Azospira inquinata: one gene and its partner. The protein of the gene in region 1 interacts with the protein of each later gene in a pairwise test. Links are inferred from orthologs where the notes say so. Each region holds a gene or a part of one and is shown on either strand. Other genes may lie near its edges. The genes, in order: recR and recO.

Region 1 (7,588 bases):
GACTGTTTAATAAAAACACAGCACTCTGCAAACACGAAAGTGGACGTATAGGGTGTGACGCCTGCCCGGTGCCGGAAGGTTAAGTGATGGGGTGCAAGCTCTTGATCGAAGCCCCGGTAAACGGCGGCCGTAACTATAACGGTCCTAAGGTAGCGAAATTCCTTGTCGGGTAAGTTCCGACCTGCACGAATGGCGTAACGATGGCCACACTGTCTCCTCCTGAGACTCAGCGAAATTGAAATGTTTGTGAAGATGCAATCTCCCCGCGGCTAGACGGAAAGACCCCATGAACCTTTACTGTAGCTTTGCATTGGACTGTGAACCGACCTGTGTAGGATAGGTGGGAGACTGTGAGACCAGGACGCTAGTTCTGGTGGAGTCAACCTTGAAATACCACCCTGGTTTGTTTGCGGTTCTAACCTTGGTCTGTGAATCCAGATCGGGGACCGTGCATGGTAGGCAGTTTGACTGGGGCGGTCTCCTCCCAAAGAGTAACGGAGGAGTACGAAGGTACGCTAGGTACGGTCGGACATCGTGCTAATAGTGCAATGGCATAAGCGTGCTTGACTGCGAGACCCACAAGTCGAGCAGGTGCGAAAGCAGGTCATAGTGATCCGGTGGTTCTGTATGGAAGGGCCATCGCTCAACGGATAAAAGGTACTCTGGGGATAACAGGCTGATACCGCCCAAGAGTTCATATCGACGGCGGTGTTTGGCACCTCGATGTCGGCTCATCTCATCCTGGGGCTGTAGCCGGTCCCAAGGGTATGGCTGTTCGCCATTTAAAGAGGTACGCGAGCTGGGTTTAAAACGTCGTGAGACAGTTTGGTCCCTATCTGCCGTGGGCGTTGGAAGTTTGAGAGGGGCTGCTCCTAGTACGAGAGGACCGGAGTGGACGAACCTCTGGTGTACCGGTTATGACGCCAGTCGTATCGCCGGGTAGCTAAGTTCGGAAGAGATAAACGCTGAAAGCATCTAAGCGTGAAACTCGCCTCAAGATGAGACTTCCCTGGGGATTCAATCCCCCTGTAGGGTCGTGGAAGACCACCACGTTGATAGGTCGGGTGTGGAAGCGCAGTAATGCGTTAAGCTAACCGATACTAATTGCCCGTGAGGCTTGATCCTATAACTTTAAGTAGCAACTCAGCTGCAATCACAACTCTTTCTCCTTTTTGCGTGCCCCGCCTAGCGGAGCACGGACAAGTTACGCTTGGCGGCCATAGCGCTCTGGACCCACCCCTTCCCATCCCGAACAGGACCGTGAAACGGAGTTGCGCCGATGATAGTGCATATCTCTTGTGCGAAAGTAGGTCACCGCCAGGCTCCTCCTCAAAAGCCCCTGCCATTCTCTTGGCGGGGGCTTTTACTTTTGTATCTCCCCCCACTCGTTTCTCCTCGCTTTACCTTCCTCCCTCTCCTTGTTTCCTTGCTGCCTAGGCTATCCGCTGTGGGCTTCCCGGCCTCCGACGGAGAAAACCCCTGCATCCCCTCTCTAGGCTTCCTTTCTCCCCGCCGCCAGCGCTTCCCGCCAACTCCTTCCCCCAGCCCCCCCCATAAAAAAACCCGGCTTCCGCCGGGTTCCATTTCTTCCTATTCCTTGGCTTACGCTTTCTTCGCCGTGCTCCGCGCTGCCTTCGCCGTCACGCTCCCCGCCGTTACCCCTCCCTCCGTTATCTCTGTGATCTGCTTGCTCAACTTCGTGAAGTTCTCGAAAGCCTGGGTGGAGGCTCCCATCAGGGTCTTCATGGCGGCCGCCATTACGTCGCCTCCCAACGGCGCCTTGGACGAAGACGTTTCAATCGCCGACGCCGCCCGCTGGGACAGGCTGTTGTAGTGCTCCTCCATGATCCCCGTGACGTCCTTCTGCGTCTCCGTGATTAACTCGTACAGCTTCCTCCATCCTGTTTATTGGTGTATTCCCCCGTTCCCCAGTATAATGGCCCTCGGCGGGTCTCCCCGCATTGCAGGGTAGTGAATCGGGTCAGGTCCGGAAGGAAGCAGCCACAGCTACTTACTGCAAGTGCCGGGGGTAAGGCTCGCCACTTTTGTTTTTACGGGCGGAATATCCGATTCCCCTTTTGTCGATGCGACTATGAGTTATCAGGTCTTGGCGCGGAAATGGCGCCCACGGAACTTTGCGAGTCTTGTGGGGCAGGAGCACGTTGTTAAGGCATTGACCCATGCGCTCGCGGAAAACCGACTACATCACGCCTATCTATTTACGGGCACCCGAGGGGTGGGAAAAACTACCCTGGCCCGCATTCTGGCGAAATCCCTGAATTGCGAAAAGGGCATTACCCCCGAGCCCTGCGGCGAATGTTCTGCCTGCAAGGAAATCGATAGCGGTCGCTTTGTGGATTTGCTGGAGGTGGATGCGGCCACCAATACCCGAGTCGATGAAATGCGCATGCTGCTGGAAAATGCGGTGTATGCGCCCACCCGTGGCCGGTTCAAGGTCTACGTCATTGACGAAGTCCATATGCTCTCCAATTCGGCTTTCAACGCCATGTTGAAGACCTTGGAAGAGCCCCCCGAACATGTGAAGTTTATTCTGGCCACCACGGACCCCCAGAAAATTCCCGTGACGGTTCTGTCTCGCTGCTTGCAGTTCAATCTGAAGCAGATGCCCATCAACGCCATTGTGGATCACCTAGCCTATATTCTGGGCCAGGAACAGATTCCGTTTGAGGGCGAGGGACTTTCTATGCTGGCCCGCTCTGCCAATGGCAGTATGCGGGATGCCCTTTCCCTATTGGATCAAGCCATTGCCTACGGCAGTGGTAAAGTGGAAAGCGCCCTAGTCCGGGAAATGCTGGGGACGGTGGATCGGGGCCATTTGACGGCGATTCTGAACCACGTTCTGGCGGGGGATGGGGAGGCGCTGGTTCGTGTGGCCGGTGATATGGCGGCCCAATCCCTCTCTTTCAACTCCGCCCTGGAAGAGTTGGCTGTTTTGGCAACCCAAATCCAGGTGGCCCAGTTGGCGCCGGGGGCTTTACCCCCGGATGCTCCTGACCGGGAAGTCTTGCAGGGATTGGCGGAGCGTTTCGATCCCGAAGGCTTGCAGTTGGCCTACCAGATATTGATTCAGGGACGTAAAGACCTGCCCTTGGCTCCAGATCCCTACAGCGGTTTTCTCGTCACCCTGCTGCGTTTGCTAACGTTTTCCCCTGCCAAAGGGCTGGGGGCGCCTCCCCCCGAGACTCCAGCAAAAAAAGCTTCGAGCGCTGAGCGCCCAGGTTCCCGCTCAACGCCTCCTGCCCAGGAACCTTCCCCCGCTCCCCAGACTAAGGCGGAGGTGGCCCCCGTGTCCGAGGCCTCTGGGGAACTGGAGGTGCCTAGCACCTGGGAAGGCCTGTTGCGTCAATTGGACATCGGCGGCATGGCCCGGGAGCTGGCCCAGAACTGTTTGTTGGAATCCCTGGTTGAAGGGGCGGTGAATTTACGTCTGGCCCAGGATAAATCCCATCTCCTTTTGAAGGCCTCTCAGGATAAACTCCGGGAAGCGCTCCAGGCCCGCTTGGGGCGGCCAGTGTCCTTACATATCCAGGTGGGGGACGTGGCAGGGGACACGCCGGCCATTAAAGCTTCCAAGGCCCGTAAAGCCAGGCTGGCCCAGGCTACCGAGGCCCTGGCCCAAGATTCTTTTGTTAACGCGGCGGTGCAGTTGCTGGACGCCACGTTGATTCAATCATCCATTAAACCCCTTTGAGGAGACCTTTATGATGAAGGGTGGAATTGCCGGGCTGATGAAACAAGCCCAGCAGATGCAGGAAAATATGCGCAAAGCCCAGGAAGAACTGAGCCTGCTGGAAGTGGAAGGTCAGGCCGGGGCTGGGATGGTCAAGGTGCAAATGACCTGCGCCCATGACGTCCGGCGGGTCAGCATTGATCCTTCCGTGATGGACGATAAGGAAATGCTGGAAGACCTGATTGCCGCAGCCGTTAATGATGCGGTGCGTCGGGGTGAAGAGCTGACCAAGGATAAAATGTCCGGCTTTACCTCCGGCCTGAATCTGCCCCCCGGGTTGAAGCTCCCCTTCTGATGATCGGTAACAGTCTGGACGGGCTGGTGGCCGCGTTGCGCTGCCTGCCCGGCGTCGGGCCAAAATCCGCCCAGCGCATGGCGTTTCATTTGCTGCAACAGGATCGGCAAGGGGCCCAGCGTTTGGTGGGGGCTTTGCAGGACGCCCTGCAGCGGCTGCGTCATTGTGCCCGGTGCAATACCCTGACCGAGCAGGAAGTCTGTGAGCGCTGTGCTTCCCCCAAGCGGGACGCCAGTCTGCTGTGTGTGGTGGAAACCCCGGTGGACATGAATATGGTGGAGCAGACCCTGGCTTATAACGGGCTTTACTATGTACTCATGGGCCGCCTTTCCCCCCTGGACGGCCTGGGGCCCAAGGATTTAGGCCTGGATCGCCTGCTTACCCGGGCGGACGACGGCACGGTTCAAGAAGTGATTCTTGCCACCAATTACACCAACGAAGGGGAGGCCACCGCCCACTATCTGGGGGAGCTGCTTAAGGCTCGGGGCCTTAAGGTTAGCCGTATTGCCCGGGGTGTGCCGGTGGGGGGCGAGTTGGAATTTGTGGACCCGGGTACCTTAGCCCAGGCCCTGCGGGACCGGCGGGACCCGGATAAAGCCTGATAAAAAGGGCCTTTGATCCTCGGGGCCGCCTTCCAGTTCCCGGAGCGATTCAAGTATAATCACAAAGTTTTATTCGGCTAATCGTCGGATAGTGTGCGGTTTGCCTTTCAAAAATTTTCTACGTTCTAAGTTTAGGGATCAGCGCTATGAGCAAAGAGAACAAAGTGGACTGCGGGAGGCGGCGCTTGCTGGTCGCTACTGCGGCCGTCGGTGGAGTGGGGGCAGTCGCCACCCTCGTGCCGTTCGTCTCCAGCATGCTGCCGTCCGAGCGTGCCAAGGCGGCTGGCGCTCCGGTGGAAGTGGATATTTCCAAGCTGGAGCCGGGCCAAATGATGACCGTGGAGTGGCGCGGCAAACCGGTGTGGATTATTAACCGCACCAAGGAAATGCTGGCGACCCTGCCCAAGCTGGATGGCGCAGTGTTGGACCCCAAGTCCGAAAAGCCCCAGCAACCGACCTACTGCACCAACGAACACCGGTCCATCAAGCCTGAATACCTGGTGGCCATCGGTATCTGCACCCACTTGGGCTGTTCTCCCGGTTCCAAGTTCAAGTCTGGTACGGAAGAAGGGATGCCCGGAGAATGGCTGGGTGGTTTCCTTTGCCCCTGCCACGGTTCCACCTTCGACTTGGCCGGTCGGGTTTTCAAGAGCAAACCCGCGCCGCTCAACTTGGAAGTCCCGCCCCACATGTATCTCTCTGATACCCGCCTGATGATTGGCGAAGACAAGAAGGGAGCGTAAGGAATGGCTGCCAATACCAACTTTGAAAAGTACAAGTCCGACGGCTCTAAGGCCGGCAACTTGCTCGAATGGGTGGATGCCCGTTTCCCGGCCACGGCCATGTGGCGTGGCCATCTGGCCGAATACTACGCACCGAAGAACTTCAACTTCTGGTACTTCTTCGGCTCCCTGGCCCTGCTGGTGCTGGTGATCCAGATCGTGACCGGTATTTTCCTGGTCATGCACTACAAGCCCGATGCTTCCCTGAACGCTGCCGGTGTGCCGGTGGCCTTCGCCAGCGTCGAGTACATTATGCGGGACGTGCCCTGGGGCTGGTTGATCCGCTACCTGCACTCCACCGGTGCTTCTTCCTTCTTCATCGTGGTCTATCTGCACATGTTCCGCGGTCTGCTCTACGGTTCCTACCGTAAGCCCCGGGAACTGATCTGGCTGTTCGGGATCGGGATTTTCCTGTGCTTGATGGGTGAAGCCTTCTTCGGCTACCTCCTGCCTTGGGGACAAATGTCCTTCTGGGGCGCCCAGGTGATCGTCAATCTGTTCTCCGCCATTCCCTTCGTTGGCCCGGACCTGTCCGTGTGGCTGCGGGGTGACTTCGTGGTGGGGGATGCGACTCTGAACCGCTTCTTCTCCTTCCACGTTATCGCCATGCCCCTGGTTCTCCTGGGTCTGGTGGTTGCCCACTTGCTGGCCCTCCACGAAGTGGGGTCCAACAACCCGGACGGTGTGGAAATCAAGAAGCACAAGGATGAACACGGTATTCCCCTGGACGGGATTCCGTTCCATCCCTACTACACGGTGAAGGATATCGTTGGCGTGGTGGTGTTCCTCTTCGTCTTCTCCTGCGTGGTGTTCTTCGCGCCGGAAGGCGGCGGTTACTTCCTGGAATCCAACAACTTCATTCCGGCCGATCCCATGAAGACTCCGCCCCACATCGCTCCGGTGTGGTACTTCACCCCCTTCTATTCCATCCTGCGGGCGGTGACCTACCCCCTGTTCGGTTTGGATGCCAAGTTCTGGGGTGTGGTGGCCATGGGCGCTTCCGTGGTGATCATCGCCTTCCTGCCCTGGTTGGATCGCAGCCCGGTGAAGTCCATCCGTTACCGCGGTCCTATCTACAAGACCTTCCTGGCCCTGTTTGTGGTGGCGTTTGTCATTCTCGGCTACCTGGGTACCCAACCGCCGTCTTTCTGGGGTGAAAAGATTTCCCAGATCTGCGGCGTTATCTACTTTGCCTTCTTCCTGACCATGCCCTGGTACTCGAAGGTGGACAAGTACAGCCCGGAACCCGAGCGGGTCACCCACTAAGCAAAGGACGAGAGAAATGAAAAAACTGCTCCTCGCACTGCTTTTCGCACCCTTGACGGTGCTGGCCAGTGGTGCCCCCCTGGAATTGGACAAGGCTCCTGACGTTTCCCACGATCAGGCCGCCCTGCAAAACGGTGCCAAGCTCTTCGTGAATTACTGCCTGAGCTGCCACGGCGCTTCCTCCATGCGTTACAACCGCCTCAAGGACATCGGTCTGACCGAGCAACAGATTAAGGACAATCTGATGTTCGCCGGCGAAAAAGTGGGTGACACCATGCGCGTCGGGATTCGTCCTGACGAAGCCAAGAAGTGGTTCGGTGCCACGCCTCCTGACCTGAGCGTTATCGCCCGGGCCAAGGAATCCGAGGCGGGTTCCGGCGCCGACTGGCTCTACACCTATCTGCGTTCTTTCTACCGGGACGACAACCGTCCGACCGGCTGGAACAACACCGTGTTTGAAAACGTCGGCATGCCCCACGTCCTGTGGGAACTCCAAGGCCAGCAAGTGCTGGACGTGGAAAAGGATGCCGCCGGTAACGAACATAAGCACCTGAAACTTGCAGTGCCCGGCAAGCTGTCCCCCGCCGAGTACGACAAGGAAGTGGCTGACCTGGTCGGCTACCTGGTGTTCATGAGCGAACCGGGCGCCAATTTCCGTAAGCAACTGGGCGTCGGCGTGCTGCTGTTCCTCGCCGTGCTGGGTGTTCTGGCTTACCTGCTGAAGCGGGAATACTGGAAAGACGTGCATTAACCCCGCCTGATCCAGGCAACGGCATCGTTTGCCGGGGGCTTTCCCCGGCGGCGGTGCCGATTCCATTTTGAGGTATTGACTATGATGAACCTCTACTCCGGGACCACTGACCCGTTTAGCCATCGCTGCCGCATCGTCCTG
Region 2 (7,492 bases), 2.6 Mb from region 1 along the record:
TCCTATCCAAGCAGATCGGGGAAACGGTGAACGCCGCCATGGAAGGCCTGCCGGAAGAACTCCGCACCGCCATCATGTTGCGGGAATTGGAAGGCATGAGCTACGAGGAAATTTCTCGGATCATGAACTGTCCAATCGGCACCGTGCGCTCCCGGATTTTCCGGGCGCGGGAAGCGGTGGCCGGAAAATTGAAGCCCTTGCTGGATACGGCGCCGGATCGGCGCTGGTAGTTCCGGTCTCAACCCTAGGCGCCTAGCCCTGTGGCGAGGCGAAATATCATGAACGAAACCCAAGCAGTAGTCCGGGCCCTGGAAAAGGGCGATACCGCCCTGGTGGAAGCCATGGGGGGCGGCTGTGGCCATTGTCACGAATCTGGTGGTTGCGGTGCTTCCTCCGCCAAAATGTTCTGTTCTTCTCCCCGGGTTTTTCGGGTGCGGAACAGCGTCGGCGCCCAGGTGGGACAAACGGTCACCATCGGTCTGGCAGAAGGGGTGTTGCTGAAAAGCGTTGCTCTGCTTTACCTGCTGCCGCTGCTCTGCGTCTTTGCGGGGGCGGCCCTGGGCCAGGGACTGGTTTCCGAGGCTCTGCAAGAGTGGGGTGGGGTAGGGGGCGCCCTGGTGGGCGGTCTCCTGGGCTTTGTGGGGGCCAAGCGTTGGCAGCATCGCCTGGTGCGGCGCCCCGAGGCCATGCCGGTGATTCTGGGGCTTTTGTCCTAAACCATGGGAAATAAGGCTGCGACGCCGGACCTGTCCTCCGGCTTTGCCCTCCTGGGGCGAAACTACTGCCACCTGTGCCATGACATGGAGGCAGCCCTGGAACCCCTGCTGGCTCCCTTGGGACTGCCCGTTCAAACCGTGGACGTGGATCAGTTTCCTGAACTGGAAGAGCGCTGGGGGGAACTGGTGCCGGTACTGCTCCATGAGGGGCAGGAGGTGTGTCATTACTTCCTGGACCCGGCGGCCGTAGGTGCTGTTTTGGCCAAAATCCGCTAGAATCCTGGCTTTACGGCCAGCAGATAAAGGGTGCCCAGCGGCACCCTTTTTTACCTGATGCAGCACATTCGCAATTTTTCCATTATCGCCCACATCGACCACGGTAAATCCACCCTGGCCGACCGGCTCATCCAGAGCTGCGGCGGGTTGTCTGACCGGGAAATGGAAGCCCAGGTGCTCGATTCCATGGATATCGAGCGGGAACGGGGCATCACCATCAAAGCCCAGACAGCGGCGCTGCGCTACAAAGCCAAGGACGGGCAGATTTATCACCTGAATCTGATCGATACCCCGGGGCATGTGGACTTTTCCTATGAGGTATCCCGTTCCCTGGCGGCCTGCGAAGGCGCTCTGCTGGTGGTGGATGCCTCCCAGGGGGTGGAAGCCCAGACGGTGGCCAATTGCTATACCGCCATCGAGCAGGGGGTGGAAGTCGTCCCCGTGCTGAACAAGATTGACCTACCCTCAGCCAATCCGGACAACGCCCGGCAGGAAATCGAGGATGTGATCGGCCTGGATGCATCCGAGGCCGTACTGGCCTCTGCTAAAACCGGCCTGGGGGTGGAAGACATCCTGGAGGCCGTCGTAGTCCGGATACCGGCGCCCCAGGGGGACCCGGAAGCTCCCCTGAAGGCCCTGATCATTGACTCCTGGTTCGATAATTACGTGGGCGTGGTCATGCTGGTCCGGGTAGTGGATGGGGTGCTGCGTCCCAAGGACCGGATTCGCCTCATGTCCACCGGCACGGTCCATCTTTGCGAGCAGGTGGGGGTGTTTACTCCCAAGTCCCAGAGCCTGCCCGAATTGGCCGCCGGGGGCGTGGGATTCATCATTTCCGGTATCAAGGAACTAACCGCTGCCAAGGTGGGGGATACGGTCACCCTGGCGGATCGTCCCGCTGCCGCGCCTTTGCCCGGTTTCAAAGAAATCAAATCCCAGGTTTTCGCTGGACTCTATCCAGTGGAAGCCAACCAGTACGACTCCCTGCGGGAATCCCTGGAAAAGCTCAAGCTCAACGACGCCGCCCTACAATTTGAACCGGAAGTCTCCCAGGCCCTGGGGTTCGGCTTCCGCTGTGGCTTCCTCGGGCTCTTGCACATGGAAATCGTGCAGGAGCGTCTGGAACGGGAATTCGACCAGGACCTGATTACCACCGCTCCTACGGTGGTCTATGAGGTGGTGCTGCGGGACGGCACCCTCATCCAGGTGGAAAATCCGGCCAAGCTTCCGGAAGTTTCCAAGGTCGAGGAAATCCGGGAACCCATCATTACCACCACCATTTTTGTGCCCCAGGATTACGTGGGGGCCGTCATTACCTTGTGCAACGCCAAACGGGGCAATCAGGTGGATATGGCTTACCACGGCCGCCAGGTGCAATTGAAGTACGACATGCCCATGGCGGAAGTGGTGATGGACTTTTTCGATAAGCTCAAATCCGTGTCCCGGGGCTACGCCTCCCTGGATTACGAATTTAAGGAATACCGGGCTGCCGACGTGGTGAAGCTGGATATCCTCATCAACGGGGATAAGGTGGATGCCCTGTCGGTCATCGTGCACCGGGCCAATGCCCAATACCGGGGCCGGGAACTGGCCGCCAAGATGCGGGAATTGATTCCCCGTCAGATGTACGAAGTAGCCATCCAGGCCGCCATCGGCTCCACCATCATCGCCCGGGAAAACGTCAAAGCCATGCGCAAAGACGTGCTGGCCAAGTGTTACGGCGGGGATATCACCCGGAAAAAGAAATTGCTGGAAAAGCAAAAGGCGGGGAAGAAGCGCATGAAGCAGGTGGGTGCCGTGGAAATCCCCCAGGAAGCCTTCCTGGCCGTCTTGCGCGTGGATAGCAAATAACGGAGAACGTTTTGAATTTTGCCTTGATTCTTTTCCTGCTGCTTTTAGCCAGCGGGCTGATCTGGATAGCGGATTCCCTCTGGCTGAAGAAAAAACGCCCCCGGGATGCCAAAGACCCCTGGTGGGTGGAATACGGCTCCGGTTTTTTCCCGGTGATCCTGCTGGTGTTTCTGCTCCGTTCCTTCGTTGCCGAGCCCTTCAAGATTCCTTCCGGATCCATGATTCCCACCCTGCAGGTGGGGGATTTCATCTTGGTGAATAAGTTCAGCTACGGCATCCGCCTACCTATCCTGGACAAAAAAATCATCGAAGTGGGCCACCCCAAGCGGGGGGATGTGTTTGTCTTCCGCTATCCGGAAGATCCCTCCGTGGACTACATCAAGCGGGTGGTGGGGCTGCCTGGGGATACGGTGGCTTACCAGCACAAGCGCCTGACCATCAACGGCCAGCCCGTGCCGGTCAAAGCCCTGGGAGATTACGAGCATCCGGAGCGGCTCTACTACTCCAAGCAATTTGAGGAAACCCTGGGAGGCGTCAAGCACCGCATTCTCAATGATGAGGATGCCCCGGATGGGGTTCCGGAAATCAGCCAGTTTCCCCATCGGGAAAACTGCACCTACAATGAGGCAGGCTTCATCTGCAAGGTGCCCGCCGATAGCTATTTCGCCATGGGCGACAACCGGGATAACAGCCGGGATAGTCGGGTCTGGGGCTTTGTGCCGGACGCCAACCTAGTGGGGAAGGCCTTCTTCATCTGGTTTAACTTCGGGGATTTGAAGCGCATTGGCGGTTTCCAGTAACTTCAAGGGAGAGAAGCCCATGTTTCGCCAACGGGGTGTGAGTCTTTCCGGCCTGCTGGTGGTCGGTTTTCTGGTGGTCATCATCGCCATTACCGGTATGCGGGTGGTACCGGCAGTGGTGGAATATTTCAGCATTACCAAGGCCTTGAAGACCATCACGGGCAACGGCAGCCTGAGTACCGCTACGGTGGCCGAGGTACGCACCGCCTTCGACAAACAGGCGGATATCGACAACATCACCAGCATTAACGGCACGGATCTGGATATTTCCAAGGATAACGGGGATATCGTGATCGCTTTTGCATACACCAAAAAAATTCCCCTGGGTGGGCCCGTCAGCCTGGATATCGACTTCAAGGGCAGCACCGCAGGCAAGGACAAGGGTAATTGAACGCACCGCTCAAAGCGCTGGAAACAGCGCTGCAATACCAATTTAAACGCACGGAACTGTTACAGACCGCCGTCACTCACCGCAGCCACAGTTCTCCCCATAACGAACGCCTGGAATTTCTGGGGGACAGCGTCCTTAACTGCACGGCTGCCCATTTACTGTTCCTGCGCTTCCCCCAGATGCCCGAGGGGGATTTGTCCCGCCTGCGGGCCAATCTGGTCAATAAGGACAGTCTTTACCGGGTAGCCACCCATCTCCAGTTGGGCAATTATCTGCGCCTGGGGGAAGGGGAGCTGAAGAGTGGCGGCCACCAGCGTCCCTCCATCCTGGCGGATGCCTGCGAGGCCATTATTGGCGCGGTCTATCTGGATAGCTCCTTTGATACGGCCCACGCTCTGGTGGCCCGCATGCTCAAGGATGACATTGAGGCCATTATTCCCGGCCAGCCCATCAAGGACCCCAAGACCCGCTTGCAGGAACTGGTTCAGGCCCGGCACCACACCCTGCCCAAGTACACCATGCTGGGCGCCCAAGGCCAGTCCCACGCCCAGCATTTCGTGGTGGCCTGCGATATCGATTTTCTCGGTCTGCGTACCCAGGGCGAAGGCTCCAGCCGACGCAATGCGGAGCAGAAAGCGGCGGAAGCTGCCCTGCAACTTTTGGAAGGACGCTAATGGATACCCCGCCCGATAACGAAAAAATCCGCTCCGGCTATGTGGCCATCGTCGGTCGCCCCAATGTGGGCAAATCCACCCTGCTCAATCATCTGATCGGGGAAAAGATCAGCATCGTCTCCCGCAAGGCCCAGACCACCCGGCACCGGATTACGGGCATCCTTACCCAGGATGACGCCCAATTCGTTTTCGTGGACACCCCGGGTTTCCAGACCCAGCACACCAACGCCCTGAACCGGGCCATGAACCGGGGGGTGACCCAGGCCCTGGCGGATGTGGATGTGGTGCTCTTCGTTATCGAAGCCGGGCGTTTCGACGCCAAGGATCAGAAGGTGCTGGATCTGCTGCCCAAAGACCGGCCCGTGATCCTGGTGGTGAATAAGGTGGATAAGCTGGAGGACAAGGGGCGGCTGCTGCCCTTCCTGGCCCAGATTGCGGAAAAGCGGAACTTTGCCGCCCTGTTGCCGGTCAGTGCCGCCAAGGGACGCCAGCTGGATGAACTGCTTACCGAGACCCGCAAACACCTACCCAATCCGGGGCTGATGTTTAGCGAAGATGAAATTACTGACCGCAGCGAACGTTTCCTGGCTGCCGAATATATCCGGGAAAAGCTCTTCCGCCTCCTGGGAGACGAACTCCCTTACGCCGCCACCGTGGAGATTGAAAAGTTCGAGGTAGAAGGGCGCCTGCGGCGCATCTACGCCGCCATTGTGGTGGATCGGCCCGGCCATAAGGCTATCGTCATCGGCAAGGGAGGCGCCACTCTGAAGCGCATTTCCACGGAGGCCCGCCAGGATATGGAGCGCCTGTTCGATGGCAAGGTGTACCTGGAAGTGTGGGTCAAGGTGAAATCCGGCTGGGCGGACGATGACCGTCTGCTGCGCAGCCTGGGTTACGAATAAGCCCCGGTCTGGGGAGCTGCCAAGGTGAATCTGCGCCAGCGGGTGGATCGGCAACCGGCCTATGTGCTCCATGGTCGGCCGTTCCGGGAAACCAGCCTGATTGTAGAAGTCTTTTCCCGGGATTTTGGCCGGGTGGCCCTCCTGGCCAAGGGGGCCCGTCGCCCCCGGGCCGCCATCCGGGGCCTGCTCATGGCCTTCCAGCCCCTGGAACTAGGCTGGGCGGGCAAGGGCGAAGTGCTGACCCTGATGAAGGCTGAATGGCAAGGGGGGCAACCCCTGCTGTCCGGCCAGGCCCTGTTTTGTGGCTATTACCTGAATGAGCTGCTGCTCAAACTCCTGCCCCGGGAAGACGCCCATGAAGGCCTGTTCCAGGTCTATGGGGAAACCCTGGGACGCATTTCCCAGGGATTGCGGGAAGCGGATCTGCGCCATTTTGAAAAAGCCCTGCTCCAGGAATTGGGCTACGGCCTGAATCTGGAGGCGGATGCCCGGGGTGAGCCCATCGCTCCCCAACGCCGCTACCGTTACGAAATCGAGCATGGGGCCGTTCCCCTGGAGAGCGGGGAGGGGAGCGAACTCTGCGTCTCCGGCCAAAGCCTCCTGGATCTGGCCAGTGAAGACTGGCAGCGGCCCCGCTCCCGCAGCGAAGCAAAACAATTGATGCGCGCCCTGATCGGCTATTATCTGGAAGGGCGCCCCCTGGAAAGCCGTAAAATTTTCAAGGAGTTGCAGGAATTATGATTGAACTCGGCGTCAATATCGACCACGTAGCTACCCTGCGCCAAGCCCGTCGCACCTATGAGCCGGACCCGGTCTGGGCGGCGGTGGAAGCCCATCTGGCCGGGGCGGAAGGCATTACGGTGCACCTGCGGGAAGACCGGCGTCACATCCAGGACGAGGACGTGCGGCGCCTCAAGGAAAGCACCCAGGTGAAGCTCAATCTGGAAATGGCGCCCACGGATGAAATGGTGGATATCGCCTGCCGTCTCAAGCCCCAGATGGCCATGCTGGTGCCGGAAGGGCGCCAGGAAATCACCACGGAAGGTGGTCTGGACGTGCGCAGCCAGGAGGCCCATCTGAAGGCCGTGGTGGCTCGGCTGCAAGATGCGGGAATTGTGAGTAGCGTCTTCATCGATGCCGATCTGGGGCAGATCGAAGCCGCCGCCCATATTGGCGCCCGGGTGTGCGAACTGCACACCGGCCCCTACGCCCACGCCTTCCACGACCAGGGGCGGGACCGGGAAAGCCCGGCCGTCCTGGCGGAGCTGGCTAAGCTGAAACAGGCCGGGGCCGCCATTCTGGCGGCGGGGATGCGCTTTAATGCGGGCCATGCCCTGAATTATTACAACGTCCAGCCCGTGGCCGCCCTGCCGGGTATCCGGGAATTGCACATCGGCCATGCCATCGTCGCCCGGGCCGTGTTTGTCGGCCTGCGCCAGGCAGTGACGGAAATGAAAACCCTGATGCTGGCCGTGGCCCAATGATTTTCGGCATCGGCACGGACATCGTCCAGGTGGCCCGCCTGGAAACCCTGTGGCAACGCCACGGGGAACGGGCCGCCCGGCGCATTTTGGCGCCTGACGAATGGACAGAATTCTCCGTCTGTGCCGACCCGGCCCGCCTGCTGGCCAAGCGCTTTGCCGCCAAAGAGGCCTTTGCCAAGGCCCTGGGTACCGGCGTACGGGCACCTGCTTCCCTAACCGCCCTGGCCATTACCCATGATGCCCTAGGGAAACCGGGCTTCGCCTTTGCCCCGCCCCTGGCCCGTTACCTGGAAAACCGTCATTTGCGGGCCCACCTTTCCCTGAGCGACGAAAAGGAAACGGTGCTGGCCTTTGTCGTTCTGGAGACTCTGCTGTGATTCCTTCCCTGCCCCTCGGCC

What was found.
Region 2: the proteins of recR (region 1) and recO interact in binary tests that used the Escherichia coli proteins (3 or more experiments, as listed by UniProt). The link is inferred for Azospira inquinata from one-to-one orthologs.

The regions. Positions count from the first base shown.
Region 1 is NZ_CP064782.1:551,717-559,304, reverse strand. What follows is about bases 2,864-5,846. They hold recR (recombination mediator RecR), read left to right. Parts: upstream 2,864-4,045; coding sequence 4,046-4,648; downstream 4,649-5,846. Other genes in these bases: Azoinq_RS02450 (cytochrome b), read left to right, coding at 5,395-5,846; petA (ubiquinol-cytochrome c reductase iron-sulfur subunit), read left to right, coding at 4,795-5,391; Azoinq_RS02465 (YbaB/EbfC family nucleoid-associated protein), read left to right, coding at 3,723-4,046; dnaX (DNA polymerase III subunit gamma/tau), read left to right, coding at 2,864-3,712. Outside these bases: Azoinq_RS02480 (hypothetical protein), read right to left, coding at 1,603-1,845; more of dnaX, read left to right, coding at 2,093-2,863; more of Azoinq_RS02450, read left to right, coding at 5,847-6,696; Azoinq_RS02445 (cytochrome c1), read left to right, coding at 6,713-7,447; Azoinq_RS02440 (glutathione S-transferase N-terminal domain-containing protein), read left to right, coding at 7,529-7,588. UniProt on the Escherichia coli protein: May play a role in DNA repair. It seems to be involved in an RecBC-independent recombinational process of DNA repair. It may act with RecF and RecO.
Region 2 is NZ_CP064782.1:3,186,078-3,193,569, reverse strand. The notes cover bases 4,606-7,492. They hold recO (DNA repair protein RecO), read left to right. Parts: upstream 4,606-5,634; coding sequence 5,635-6,351; downstream 6,352-7,492. Other genes in these bases: nagZ (beta-N-acetylhexosaminidase), read left to right, coding at 7,468-7,492; acpS (holo-ACP synthase), read left to right, coding at 7,091-7,471; Azoinq_RS14340 (pyridoxine 5'-phosphate synthase), read left to right, coding at 6,348-7,094; era (GTPase Era), read left to right, coding at 4,708-5,610; rnc (ribonuclease III), read left to right, coding at 4,606-4,708. Outside these bases: RNA polymerase sigma factor RpoE, read left to right, coding at 1-230; Azoinq_RS14380 (SoxR reducing system RseC family protein), read left to right, coding at 279-716; Azoinq_RS14375 (glutaredoxin family protein), read left to right, coding at 720-992; lepA (translation elongation factor 4), read left to right, coding at 1,050-2,843; lepB (signal peptidase I), read left to right, coding at 2,855-3,643; Azoinq_RS14360 (DUF4845 domain-containing protein), read left to right, coding at 3,663-4,034; more of rnc, read left to right, coding at 4,031-4,605. UniProt on the Escherichia coli protein: Involved in DNA repair and RecF pathway recombination.